2 regions of the Heyndrickxia sp. FSL W8-0423 genome follow, and region 1 is predicted to be linked to the other one. Evidence: a T-box and tRNA genes for the amino acid it is inferred to sense, from the RefSeq annotation. Region 1 holds a T-box; the other holds one or more tRNA genes.
What was found. The T-box of region 1 lies ahead of thrS (threonine--tRNA ligase). A T-box ahead of a tRNA ligase gene usually reads a tRNA of that ligase, here a tRNA-Thr.

Region 1 (7,089 bases):
AGATCTCCTTTTCTTGTAACGATCGTTACTCTTTGTGCAAGCATTACTTGAGACCACCAGCCACCGACCGTTTGGAATCGAAGAAATCCTTTGTCATCAATTTTGGTTACCATAAATCCAACTTCGTCTAAATGACCAGCAACCATAATTTTGGGACCGTTTTCATCTCCTACTTTTTTAGCAATTAAACTTCCTAAACCATCTGCAGTAATTTCATCTGAAAACGGTTCAATATATTTTTTCATTACGTCGCGTGCTTCTTTTTCATTACCCGCGATGCCCTTTGCATCCGTTAAGTCCTTGAGCATCGTCAATGTTTCATCAAGCTTTGCCATCTTATTGACCTCCAATATTAATATGTATGTACCCTAATTATTATAATAGATAAAATCAAAAAAATACAAAAATTCACCTCTATATTTTTCATAAAATAGATTGTTACTTTAAATATTTTAAACGCACAGAGTGGATTGGAGCGGAAGGCACTTGACTCCTGCGGGATCAGCTGGACAGATGAGACCCCGCAAGAGCGAAGCGATGAGGAGGCTCAGCGCCAGCCCCGCGGAAAGCAAGTGCCTGGAGCGGAAAGGAACGGTTCAATTGTTTATTCTCACAAAATTTACGAAAGCATCAAAAAAAATGAATCCTTTTTAAGTAATACACGTATGCAAAAGGTAGTAATTATTCATTGGAGGTTTAGATTATGCTTTGGTTAATAAGAATTGCCATACTTGCCTTAGTGATTTACTTTATTGCAAAAATTATTACGCACCTACGTAATCCAAAGCGAAAATTACAGCATGCACATAATGGAAAGCGCTATTTTTTTTATGATGACTCTGAAAATATTCGGAAAAACTTTCTGATTACATATAAAGGAGTTTTACTCGAAGGAGAAAAATATTTAGGACCTAAAGAAACATCCTCTAATGTATTATCCATTTTTGTTTGGCCGCATGATTTACAATTACTAAATGCACTAGACGATCAAGACTTATTATTTTTGGAAAATGAAATTAAATTAAAATATCCGAATGCAGTGATTGATTGGAAAAATCCTATCAAAGAAATTATTAGAAAACATAAAGAAAACTGCTGAATATTACAGCAGTTTTTTATGTACCAGGGAAAAATTCTTTCCATTTCATAACAATCACTTTTTCTCTTAATATAAAAAACAGAATGGACAATGCAATGAGGATAATTATAATCAGTGAAGGTGTGAATCGGGAGATGAACTGTCCAAAAACAGTATAGAACACGACGAGTGGAATATTTGTAACAAAAGATCCTTTTAAATAACTTTTAAATGTAGGATTCCTTTCAAGCAAGCAAATATTTAGCAAATGATAATGAAAAAAAGGAATTAAACGAAGGATAGCTATTTGCCCGATCGTAAGCTTCGCATACTGCCCAAAACATTTTAATTTAATTTTTAATAGCTTTTCATAGGTTTTCGGCATTTTCTTAATACATCCATAGAAAAGGACTGAAAGCAGCATTAATCCGGCTAATGAATAAATAATACCAAGTAAACTTCCGAATAATATTCCCCCTGCCATACAAACTACGGCCACTGGAATAAATAAAAATTGCCTAAGCACATGAAAAAGAATAAACATAAAAGGAGCCAATACTGCACTACCTTCTACAAATGAAAATAACATTAATAATTGCTCATTCATTTTTCTCACCACTCTCTTCTTGTCATTCTTGATGTAGACACTTTACTAAAAGATATTTAATAAATTGTTATGTTATGACAAACAAAAAAAGCCATCCTTCACAAAGAGGATGACTTTCAAAATAGCATTATTTTGTAAATTGAGCTTTTGCTTGGTTAGCAAGTTCAGTGAATGCTTTTTCATCATGAATAGCTAAATCAGCAAGCATTTTGCGGTTTACTTCAATACCAGCAAGCTTTAGTCCGTGCATTAAACGGCTGTAAGAAAGGCCATTTATACGTGCAGCTGCATTGATACGAGTAATCCAAAGCTTACGGAAGTCGCGTTTTTTCTGACGACGGTCACGATAAGCATACATATAAGATTTCATTACTTGCTCATTAGCTGTTTTATATAATGTATGTTTTGAACCGAAATAACCTTTTGCTAATTTTAATACTTTTTTACGACGTCTGCGGCTAACTATTCCGCCTTTTACACGTGGCATATTATTTCCCTCCTATATAAATCGCTCATTACTTAAGATTGTCAAGCATATGACGAATACGTTTAAAATCACCTTTAGAAACAAGTGTTGCTTTACGAAGCTTACGTTTTTGTTTAACTGTTTTATTAGCAAACATATGGCTTCTGTAAGCATGAGAACGTTTTAATTTACCTGAACCTGTTCTTTTGAAACGCTTTGCTGAGCCGCGGTGAGTTTTCATTTTTGGCATAGGATATTTCCTCCTTCAGACATTACTTTTCAGTTTTTGGTGCTAATACTAAGAACATACTTCGACCGTCCATTTTTGGTTTCGATTCAATCGTACCTAGGTCTTCACATTCCTTTGCGAAACGATCAAGAACTTTTTGACCGATTTCTTTATGTGTAATTGCACGACCTTTAAAACGAATAGAAGCTTTTACTTTATCGCCCTTTTCGAGAAACTTACGGGCATTGCGAAGCTTTGTATTAAAGTCATGTTCATCAATCGTTGGGCTCAATCGAACCTCTTTTAAGTTGATAACTTTTTGATTTTTACGTGCTTCTTTATCTTTCTTTTGTTGTTCAAATCGATATTTCCCATAGTCCATAATTTTGGCTACTGGTGGTTTTGCATTTGGAGCAACAAGTACAAGATCAAGATTCACTCGTGATGCGATCTCAATTGCTTCATTTCGAGATTTAACACCTAGCTGCTCGCCATTTTGACCAATAAGACGAACTTCTCGAGCACGAATGCCATCGTTAACCATCATATCTTTGCTAATAATTAGCCACCTCCAAGTTTTTTTTGCACAGACCCGGCTTTAAGCCGATCGCTATTAATAGAATACATCATTTGGGTGAAGAATTAAGCCGACATACCGTTTTGAACACAATTTTTAGTTAACATCGGTTTCACAAGCATTAAAAAAGTACGGGCCTTAAAAAGAACCCGCACTTTACATTCGCATGAATAGTTAAGAATGTGATGAATTTCGAAACCTGCCAACTGCAATCTTGCGTCAATCAGGCGAGAAGCGGGTGCTTCTTCTTTTCCTCAAACTAATATTCAATTTACCTTAGATAATATATCATACATCGCAATTTGATGTCAATGGCTTATAATTATTACGATTTCTTTTTGCAACATCATTTATATTATCAAAATCTTATTTCTTCCGCAACATTTTTTTGAAATTTATTTCACTACTTCATTTTTCAAATGAGCAATAAATTGTTCGAAAGGAATTGTTTCTGATTTCTGTTCACCGTATCTACGTACGTTGACTGCGTTTTCACTTACTTCATTATCTCCCACAACAAGCATATAAGGAATTTTTTGCATTTGATGCTCACGAATTTTGTAACCAATTTTTTCATTTCGCGAGTCTAACTCAACTCTAAATCCTTCAGAACGAAGCTTTTCTTCCACTTGTTTCGCATAATCAAAGTGAACATCCGGTGAAACAGGAATAACAACCGCTTGTATCGGAGCTAACCAAGTTGGAAACGCACCTTTGTACTCCTCAATTAAGTAGGCTACAAAACGTTCCATTGTTGATACAACTCCACGGTGAATAACAACCGGGCGGTGCGGCTTTCCATCTTCACCAACATATGTTAAGTCAAAGCGCTCCGGCAATAAGAAATCAAGCTGAACAGTTGAAAGTGTTTCATCTTTACCTAATGCTGTCCGCACTTGTACATCCAATTTAGGTCCGTAAAAAGCTGCTTCTCCATCTGCTTCAAAATATTCTAGTCCTAAACCATCCATAGCCTCTTTAAGCATACTTTGGGCTTTGTTCCACATTTCATCATCATCGAAGTATTTTTCTTTATCTTCAGGATCACGATACGATAGGCGGAATGAATAATCTGTAATATCAAAGTCTTTATATACGGCAATAATTAATTCAACTACCCGTTGGAATTCCTCTTTGATTTGATCAGGACGAACAAAAATATGTGCATCATTCAATGTCATTCCACGAACACGCTGTAATCCTGAAAGTGCTCCTGACATTTCATAACGGTGCATCGTACCTAGCTCCGCAATACGAATTGGCAATTCGCGATAACTATGAATGCCGTTTTTATATATCATCATATGATGAGGGCAGTTCATTGGACGAAGCACTAATTGTTCATTGTCCATTTCCATAACCGGGAACATGTCCTCTTGGTAATGATCCCAGTGACCGCTTGTTTTATATAAATCGACACTGCCCATAATTGGTGTGTATACATGATCATAACCTAGACGCTCTTCCTTGTCGACGATATAACGTTCAACAGTCCGACGAATGGTTGCACCTTTTGGCATCCATAGTGGAAGACCTTGTCCAACCTTTTGGGAAGTCGTAAATAAATTTAATTCTTTTCCGATTTTACGGTGATCTCTTTCTTTTGCTTCTTCTAAAAATTTTAAATGTTGTTCTAAATCTTCTTTCTTAAAGAAGGCTGTTCCATATACACGTTGGAGCATCTTATTATCGCTATTTCCGCGCCAGTAAGCACCAGCAATGCTTAGCAGTTTAAATTCCTTAATTTTTCCTGTCGATGGAACGTGAACCCCACGACAAAGATCAAAGAATTCACCTTGCTCATAGATTGTTACTTTCTCATCTGCAGGTATCGCGTCGATTAATTCCTGCTTATATTCGTCACCCGCAAACAGTTCTTTCGCTTCATCGCGAGTAACTTCTTTACGAACGATTTCGAGATTTTCACTAATAATTTTCTTCATTTCTTTTTCTATTTTTTGTAGATCTTCTGGGGTAATAGACACTTCAAGGTCCATATCATAGAAGAAACCATCTTCAATAACAGGTCCAACACCTAATTTAACATGTCCGAATATTCTTCTTACAGCTTGTGCCATTAAATGGGCAGTACTGTGGCGAAGCACCTCTAGAGCATCTTTATGGTCTGGTGTGACTATTTCAATTGATCCATCAACGGTAATTGGAGTACGAAAATCAATTAATTTTTCATTTACTTTCCCGGCAATTGCTTTTTTCTTTAACCCTGGACTAATGGATGCTGCAATATCTTCAGTTGTTGTTCCGGATGGAAACTCCTTAACAGCACCATCTGGAAAAGTCATCTTAATCATGTCAGACATGTTTTTTACACTCCTTTTGTTAAAAAATTATACAAATAAAAAACTCGTCCCTGGAAAGGGACGAGCTATATACACGTGGTTCCACCCTAGTTTACATATCAGAAATATGATATGACTTCGGATCATTTTTAACGGAATGGTTCCGTCAACTACTAATAGAATGCTCTTTCGCAGTTGAAGTTTAGAGGTGGTAAGTACTCATTTCGTGTTGGAAAGTTTCACCAAATCTTTCCTCTCTGGGAACCGTAAAGGAATACTGTTGTCCTCATCATTACATTTAAACTATTTACTAGTACCAATTCGTACTTTACTAATATGTACGTTATTATAGACGGTTCACAAGAGAAAATCAAGAGTGATATTACCGATTAATCATATTTTTCATTACAAGCTGCTTATCTTTCGCAAAATGCTCCTTTTTTAAAAGGATTACTCTTTCTTCGAATATATTTTGGATTGTACGAATTAAGCCATTTTCCTCCGAATCAATATATACATAAATCTTCGTTGGCGCAATGGATAATAACGGTGCGATGGTAACAGAATCAATATAAATAGGATGGTTAGTTAACAATCTTCGATCCATTAATTCGGCTATTTCTTTCTTCGTAATTTCTTTAAAATGCTCATCAAAAAATTTCCCGTAACCTTCAAAATAAATTCTTACAATTTTTATTTTCGGTTCTCGTTTCTCTAAATAATCCCTTAACGTTTGAACAAATACTTGATATTCTTGTTCCATTTTATATTCATCAATTGCCATCTCAACGTATTGGATCAATCGTTCGAAGTAGGCTTTTAATCTAAATTTAAGCAGCGAATCGAATGAAACCGATTCATGTTGTTCCAACAAAGGAAAAATAGCCTTCTGTATCATTTCTTCATCATTAATAACACCTGTGATATTAGTTAATTCCTTACGTTCACCATTGAACATTTCAATAACGATATCAAGGATATTATTCTGCTCTGACTCCTCTTTATAATAAAAATACTCATCTAGAATATCACGAACCCAATCTAATCGTTTTTTCAATACAATAAATTGTATAATTCCCTCTTGTATATCAGTAATCGAAATTAATTTGACGTCAATTGTTATAAAATATTGTTTTTGATTTTGAAAAGTCGTTTCGTGAAACCAAACCGCCTTATTTCTTTTAATAAAATATTCATGAAGCCAAATTGCATCTTCCAAATCTTTAAAAATAAAATCCAAGCATATCCCCCCTGACATGGAATTATCCATGTTATATATATATGGATTGCTTGGACAATTTAGAAGTATGGTATGAATAAAAAGGGTTGTTTTCTAGTGTCGCCGATTCGGTCCATCGATACGTACAGGCGTAGAAAGATATTTAATCCGCTCCATAATTCGTGCCGCTTTCATTTTCTCCTCTTCTCCGCGCTGTGAATAAGTAAGATGGTGCAGTAAAGCATCAAAATCAAAATTCGATGAAAAGAATGTTGGTAAATTTTCTTGCATACGAAATTGTAAAATAGACCCTAATATTTCATCTCGAGTCCAGCTTGACATAACTTCCGCCCCAATATCATCAAGCATAAGGATAGGTGATTTTTTTACCATTTCCATTTTTTCATTTACAGTATGATCCCCAAGCGATTGTTTCATTTCTCTGAAAAACTCCGGCACATAGACTATGAGTGAAGAAATTTGTTTCGTTTCCGCTAAATGGTTAGCAATAGCAGCTAATAAATACGATTTCCCAACCCCAAAGCTGCCAAATAAATATAAACCCTTCATATTATTTCCCGGTTCATATTCCCTAGCGAACTTTTCTGCATAT
Region 2 (7,089 bases), 1.7 Mb from region 1:
TTCATAAAGAAAAATCGAATCATCCGCAATGTAATTTGGATCTGCGATATATCCATCGGCCGTAGTTGCCACATGATAAATCAATTCTGACATAATTTAGTCCCACCTTTAAAATAAATTTTCTAAATTATTTCTATTAAACTCTATTAATTTTCTCTAATTGTTATTCTTCTTCAACTTCTATTTGAAACTAAAATTTTGAATAAAGAATATCTTTCTTTTTTCATTACGTAAATTAAATTATTGAGAAATTAGTACAAAATTTTTTTAAGGAAATTTTAATAAAATTAAATTGTAGAAAGGCAACAACCGTTGACCTTTTCTGGTGATTTACCTATTCTTTTAACAATTACAAATCATAACTACATTTCCATCCGGGTCTTTTATGTTAAACCAAGCTGTATCGCCAACCGTCTCTATTTCTCTCACAATTTCAATGCCTTTGTCTTTAATATATTGATAGGCGTCATCAATATTTGGTGCGTAAAAATTAAAAATGGGACTTGAACTAATAGTATGGTTAAATTCAGGATCAAACGTATGGTCATCCAAAGTCAATGAAGTAGTTCCTTCCACGGGTATATTATAAACAGGCGAAACGACTCTATCTAAATCAACGTCCAGTCCTAACAAATCAGCGTACCATTTTGCTGAAACCTTTAAATTTGTAACATGAACAAATACACCATTCATTTGGTTTTTTATAGGCAATGTTTTTTCCATTCGGAAACCTCCTTTTTTATCTCTTGTATATTTCTAGATTGTTGTCGGTTGTTCCTTCTAATTACTTTAAAAAGGAGTGTGTATTTTGCAGATACTAGTATAGACCTAGAGAATACTGCCTCCCACTTCGGCAGCACATACACACAGCAAAAAAAGCAAATTTAATTATATAACAATCGTTGAATCTCCGATAAAGACCGAACTATAGCAACATTTTAATTAGTTAACGTGTTAGTTTGTGGAGAAAATGCTGTGTTTTTTATTTACAAAACCACGGTTCTTTGGTCTTGGCTCTATAGTTATTCATTGATGATTTTCGTAGAGATATGAGAATTCATAGGCGGATAATTTCCGGCTAATGTATATAGAGGAAGCTTAAGTAGCGGAGATAAGCGGAGAAATTCCGGTTAGCTGCTCTGAATAAGCAAAAATTCAATATTTACTTGTGTTGTGGAAGTTTTGCTTTGACACACGATTTAAAATCGGTTCACGAGCATCTTCTTTCATTGAAGCAAACTGCTCTGCCTTTGCTAATACTTCCTCTTTTGTGCTCTCTAATACACAGTCAAAACGACGTAATACTGCTAATGGTAAAACGATTTTACCGTAGTCTTCTGGTTTATATGGTCCACGTAAAATCTCTGCGATTGACCAAATGAAGCTTACTTTGTCTTGGAAGTTAATCATCTTATGTACCTCATTTAATAAATTTTTTCGAATCTACTTTTCATGTAGCTAGATTGAGATAATTTGAGTAATTTTTAAAATGCTTATCGCTTTGTAATAGCTAATCTCATTTTATCGCTAAAATCACTTAGTGACACCCTATTTACTATTCGTCAAAATAGCTCATAATACCTACTATTATAAATGTTCGAACATCAAAAAGTAATAGTATATACAAACAATTACTCCAATTGTACAGGCCATGTCTTGACTTAATATTAGTAATTGTTTACGTACATTTTAATTTAGAAATAGATGATTATAAGCATATAAATAGGGCGGGTTTTAATAGATATAGAGCAATGAATTTGTTTTATTTAGGTCATGGTCTATACTTACATTTTCTAATCCATTTGGCCTTTTAACCAACAAAAAAAAACCGTATGCTCTAGAAAAGTTGTTTATTTAATTAAAGTACCCTATAGTTTAAGATCATTCCTGCACATTCTTTAAAGTATATTAATCTTTTCCTAACCCCAATGTTTTTTTAATAATTGTACCTTTTCAAGTGACACTAGTATAATACAATTTATATTAGCGGATTTTGGAGTTCTGTTGAAGTGAGGTAAATTCAAATTGAATCGAAAAATTATTAATTTAGCTGTTGGAAAACCGAAGGAATACAATTGGAATAATAAAATAGGGTTTTCTGGAATAGGGAAATCGGCTGTAAAATCCTTTAAAGTAGAAAAATCTATCATTGTTGGTGATGATGTTGCAAATCACAAATTTCACGGGGGATCAGACCGTGTAGTATGTTTCTATCCATTCGAGCATTACTCTTATTGGGAAGAAGTATTTCAAAAAAAGCTTATTCTACCTGCTTTTGGGGAAAATATTACTGCAACAGGTATGACGGAAGAACAGGTTTGTATTGGTGACATATATAAAATAGGGGATACTATTCTTCAAATAACACAAGGGAGGGTACCTTGTGTAACTATCTCCAATTATAACGAGGAAAAACAACTTTTAAAGAAAGTGATTGAAACGACTCTAACTGGTTACTTTTTTCGGGTATTGGAAGAGGGAACTATTAAGTTCGATTCGGAAATAACTCTTTTGGAAAAACACTCAAAAGAAATATCCGTTTCTTTTGCTACTCAAATTCTTTTTCACCAAAAACAGGATAAAGCATCAATTGAAAAGATATTGGCAGTTGATGCCCTTGCAGAGGACTGGAGGAATAGATTTTTAAAATTGTTATGATTCTCTGCTGTGTAGAAAACTGTGGATGACGCTAAACCTAGACCAAAAAGCTAGTTTTTTTATGTATATCTTATTGAACTAAAATAGGACTGCCGAAACAGTCAATGTTATTTTACATTTTTATCCATTTTTTACGGTCTTTAAGCAGTTTAATGTCAATTAACTAAATTTCTTTAAGATGCCGTTCACGATGCAGGAAATTTAAAAATGCTCTAATTGCTCTTAAACGTGTGTCCATTGTTACTGTTTGCAATCCCTTCTCATTCATATAGAGAATGACATTTCGCTTTATCGCTTTATATGCTCTTTAGAAATAGTGTCTAGTGAGGGGGTAATTTCCTGTTCTCTTAGGATTTTAAAGAAAACAGATAATTCATTTCTATAATATTGGATTGTTTGAGGCTTAGATTTCTGATTTGACAATCATCAACAAATAAAGAAAGAGCAGTTTTGAAATCAATTTCCTTTACGCTTTTTGGACTGTTAATGATTGATACTCCTCAATAGATAATTCTTTTGTATGCCTTGCCATTTTTAAATTCCTCCTTGTTTAATGACAGGTACGCTCACGATTTTATGTACACAATAATTTTCAAAGAATCGTATTTGAGATAAATAAAAAACGTTCCTTACATAGAGTAAGAAACGTTGATTTCACTACATTGGCAAGCAGTGCTATGATACCGGTGGTCGGGGTCGAACCGACACTCCAGAAGGAACACGATTTTGAGTCGTGCGCGTCTGCCAATTCCGCCACACCGGCATAATATGGAGGCGGCAACCGGATTCGAACCGGTGGTAAAGGTTTTGCAGACCTCTGCCTTACCACTTGGCTATGCCGCCATTGTTGGAGCGGAAGACGGGATTCGAACCCGCGACCCCCACCTTGGCAAGGTGGTGTTCTACCACTGAACTACTTCCGCAAACTGGGCTAGCTGGATTCGAACCAACGAATGACGGAGTCAAAGTCCGTTGCCTTACCACTTGGCTATAGCCCAATAATAATATATGATGTAAATATTTATTTGTTCATAAATGGGGCGGATGATGGGAATCGAACCCACGAATGTCGGAACCACAATCCGATGCGTTAACCACTTCGCCACATCCGCCATGGCAGGGGCAGTAGGAATCGAACCCACACTGAAGGTTTTGGAGACCTTAGTTCTACCTTTAAACTATGCCCCTTTAATAATGGTGGAGGGGGACGGATTCGAACCGCCGAACCCGAAGGAGCGGATTTACAGTCCGCCGCGTTTAGCCACTTCGCTACCCCTCCATATCATTACTAAAAGTAATGACTGGTGCCGGCCAGAGGACTTGAACCCCCAACCTACTGATTACAAGTCAGTTGCTCTACCAATTGAGCTAGGCCGGCTTAGTCTATATAATTAATAAATGGTGGCTCGGGACGGAATCGAACCGCCGACACATGGATTTTCAGTCCATTGCTCTACCGACTGAGCTACCGAGCCACTTTATATATTTGAAGAAAATGGCGGTCCGGACGGGACTCGAACCCGCGACCTCCTGCGTGACAGGCAGGCATTCTAACCAGCTGAACTACCGGACCATTTTAATTTCAAATCAATTGCGGAGGCAGGATTTGAACCTGCGACCTTCGGGTTATGAGCCCGACGAGCTACCAGACTGCTCCACCCCGCGACAATAATATGGTGGAGGATGACGGGATCGAACCGCCGACCCCCTGCTTGTAAGGCAGGTGCTCTCCCAGCTGAGCTAATCCTCCAATATGTATAGTTAAAATTTATTAAATGGTGACCCGTACGGGATTCGAACCCGTGTTACCGCCGTGAAAGGGCGGTGTCTTAACCGCTTGACCAACGGGCCACAGTTTAAATGGCGGAGAGCAAGGGATTTGAACCCTTGAGACAGCGTTAACCGTCTACACGATTTCCAATCGTGCTCCTTCGGCCACTCGGACAGCTCTCCTAATGGCTCCGCAGGTAGGATTCGAACCTACGACCGATCGGTTAACAGCCGATAGCTCTACCACTGAGCTACTGCGGAATATTACAAGCTTGGCGACGTCCTACTCTTGCAGGAGGAGATCCCCCAACTACCATCGGCGCTGAGAAGCTTAACTTCCGTGTTCGGGATGGGAACGGGTGTGACCTTCTCGCTATAGCCACCAAACCTTATGGACATATATTATTATATATGATTTTTGAAATTTTTCAAGGATTAATTTAAAATTATTCCTTCAAAACTAGATAGATGAGAAACAGTAATAACGTTGAATCAAATTAGGATAAGTCTTCGACCGATTAGTATCCGTCAGCTCCATGTGTCGCCACACTTCCACCTCGAACCTATCAACCTGATCATCTTTCAGGGGTCTTATTTAGATAAACTAAGGGAAATCTCATCTTGAGGGGGGCTTCATGCTTAGATGCTTTCAGCACTTATCCCTTCCGCACATAGCTACCCAGCGATGCCTTTGGCAAGACAACTGGTACACCAGCGGTGCGTCCATCCCGGTCCTCTCGTACTAAGGACAGCTCCTCTCAAATTTCCTACGCCCACGACGGATAGGGACCGAACTGTCTCACGACGTTCTGAACCCAGCTCGCGTACCGCTTTAATGGGCGAACAGCCCAACCCTTGGGACCGACTACAGCCCCAGGATGCGATGAGCCGACATCGAGGTGCCAAACCTCCCCGTCGATGTGGACTCTTGGGGGAGATAAGCCTGTTATCCCCGGGGTAGCTTTTATCCGTTGAGCGATGGCCCTTCCATGCGGAACCACCGGATCACTAAGCCCGACTTTCGTCCCTGCTCGACTTGTAGGTCTCGCAGTCAAGCTCCCTTGTGCCTTTACACTCTGCGAATGATTTCCAACCATTCTGAGGGAACCTTTGGGCGCCTCCGTTACCTTTTAGGAGGCGACCGCCCCAGTCAAACTGCCTGCCTGACACTGTCTCCCACCCCGATTCAGGGGTGCGGGTTAGAATTTCAATACAGCCAGGGTAGTATCCCACCGACGCCTCCACCGAAGCTGGCGCTCCGGCTTCAAAGGCTCCTACCTATCCTGTACAAGCTGTACCAAAATTCAATATCAGGCTGCAGTAAAGCTCCACGGGGTCTTTCCGTCCTGTCGCGGGTAACCTGCATCTTCACAGGTACTATAATTTCACCGAGTCTCTCGTTGAGACAGTGCCCAGATCGTTGCGCCTTTCGTGCGGGTCAGAACTTACCTGACAAGGAATTTCGCTACCTTAGGACCGTTATAGTTACGGCCGCCGTTTACTGGGGCTTCAATTCAAAGCTTCGCTTGCGCTAACCTCTCCTCTTAACCTTCCAGCACCGGGCAGGCGTCAGCCCCTATACTTCGCCTTACGGCTTCGCAGAGACCTGTGTTTTTGCTAAACAGTCGCCTGGGCCTATTCACTGCGGCTCTCTCGGGCTTGCACCCTAACAGAGCACCCCTTCTCCCGAAGTTACGGGGTCATTTTGCCGAGTTCCTTAACGAGAGTTCTCTCGCTCACCTTAGGATTCTCTCCTCGCCTACCTGTGTCGGTTTGCGGTACGGGCACCTTTCACCTCACTAGAGGATTTTCTAGGCAGTGTGGAATCAGGAACTTCGGTACTATATTTCCCTCGCCATCACAGCTCAAGGTACATGGTGACGGGATTTGCCTCGTCACCCCTCTAACTGCTTGGACGCGCTATTCCAGCAGCGCGCTTACCCTATCCTCCTGCGTCCCCCCATCGTTCAAACGGTGAAGAGGTGGTACAGGAATATCAACCTGTTGTCCATCGCCTACGCCTTTCGGCCTCGGCTTAGGTCCCGACTAACCCTGAGCGGACGAGCCTTCCTCAGGAAACCTTAGGCATTCGGTGGAAGGGATTCTCACCCTTCTTTCGCTACTCATACCGGCATTCTCACTTCTAAGCGCTCCACCAGTCCTTACGGTCTAGCTTCTCAGCCCTTAGAACGCTCTCCTACCACGGACACCAACGGTGTCCATCCACAGCTTCGGTGATACGTTTAGCCCCGGTACATTTTCGGCGCAGAGTCACTCGACCAGTGAGCTATTACGCACTCTTTAAATGGTGGCTGCTTCTAAGCCAACATCCTGGTTGTCTAAGCAACTCCACATCCTTTTCCACTTAACGTATACTTTGGGACCTTAGCTGGTGGTCTGGGCTGTTTCCCTTTTGACTACGGATCTTATCACTCGCAGTCTGACTCCTAAGGATAAGTCATTGGCATTCGGAGTTTGTCTGAATTCGGTAACCCGATGAGGGCCCCTAGTCCAAACAGTGCTCTACCTCCAAGACTCTTACCTTAAGGCTAGCCCTAAAGCTATTTCGGAGAGAACCAGCTATCTCCAAGTTCGATTGGAATTTCTCCGCTACCCACACCTCATCCCCGCACTTTTCAACGTGCGTGGGTTCGGGCCTCC

Region 2: it encodes a tRNA-Thr, which carries the amino acid that the T-box ahead of thrS (threonine--tRNA ligase) is inferred to sense. The anticodon was not compared.

The regions. Positions count from the first base shown of each region.
Region 1 is NZ_JBBPBE010000001.1:3,634,521-3,641,609, forward strand. It holds gene MKY81_RS18615 (M42 family metallopeptidase) at 1-335, opposite strand, end outside; gene MKY81_RS18620 (sigma-w pathway protein ysdB) at 704-1,099, shown strand; gene MKY81_RS18625 (TVP38/TMEM64 family protein) at 1,116-1,685, opposite strand; gene rplT (50S ribosomal protein L20) at 1,813-2,172, opposite strand; gene rpmI (50S ribosomal protein L35) at 2,201-2,401, opposite strand; gene infC (translation initiation factor IF-3) at 2,424-2,927, opposite strand; ribosomal protein L20 leader region at 3,075-3,213, opposite strand; gene thrS (threonine--tRNA ligase) at 3,353-5,278, opposite strand; T-box leader at 5,332-5,559, opposite strand; gene MKY81_RS18650 (putative sporulation protein YtxC) at 5,640-6,497, opposite strand; gene dnaI (primosomal protein DnaI) at 6,591-7,089, opposite strand, start outside.
Region 2 is NZ_JBBPBE010000001.1:1,958,064-1,965,152, reverse strand. It holds gene MKY81_RS09940 (dihydrofolate reductase family protein) at 1-93, opposite strand, end outside; gene MKY81_RS09935 (VOC family protein) at 343-723, opposite strand; partial or broken gene MKY81_RS09930 (type I restriction-modification system subunit M N-terminal domain-containing protein) at 1,159-1,410, opposite strand; gene MKY81_RS09925 (MOSC domain-containing protein) at 2,026-2,658, shown strand; tRNA gene MKY81_RS09920 (tRNA-Leu) at 3,340-3,421, opposite strand; tRNA gene MKY81_RS09915 (tRNA-Cys) at 3,428-3,501, opposite strand; tRNA gene MKY81_RS09910 (tRNA-Gly) at 3,507-3,581, opposite strand; tRNA gene MKY81_RS09905 (tRNA-Gln) at 3,585-3,656, opposite strand; tRNA gene MKY81_RS09900 (tRNA-His) at 3,695-3,770, opposite strand; tRNA gene MKY81_RS09895 (tRNA-Trp) at 3,773-3,846, opposite strand; tRNA gene MKY81_RS09890 (tRNA-Tyr) at 3,854-3,937, opposite strand; tRNA gene MKY81_RS09885 (tRNA-Thr) at 3,961-4,036, opposite strand; tRNA gene MKY81_RS09880 (tRNA-Phe) at 4,058-4,133, opposite strand; tRNA gene MKY81_RS09875 (tRNA-Asp) at 4,155-4,231, opposite strand; tRNA gene MKY81_RS09870 (tRNA-Met) at 4,250-4,323, opposite strand; tRNA gene MKY81_RS09865 (tRNA-Val) at 4,333-4,408, opposite strand; tRNA gene MKY81_RS09860 (tRNA-Glu) at 4,435-4,509, opposite strand; tRNA gene MKY81_RS09855 (tRNA-Ser) at 4,520-4,611, opposite strand; tRNA gene MKY81_RS09850 (tRNA-Asn) at 4,615-4,689, opposite strand; rRNA gene rrf (5S ribosomal RNA) at 4,699-4,815, opposite strand; rRNA gene MKY81_RS09840 (23S ribosomal RNA) at 4,927-7,089, opposite strand, start outside.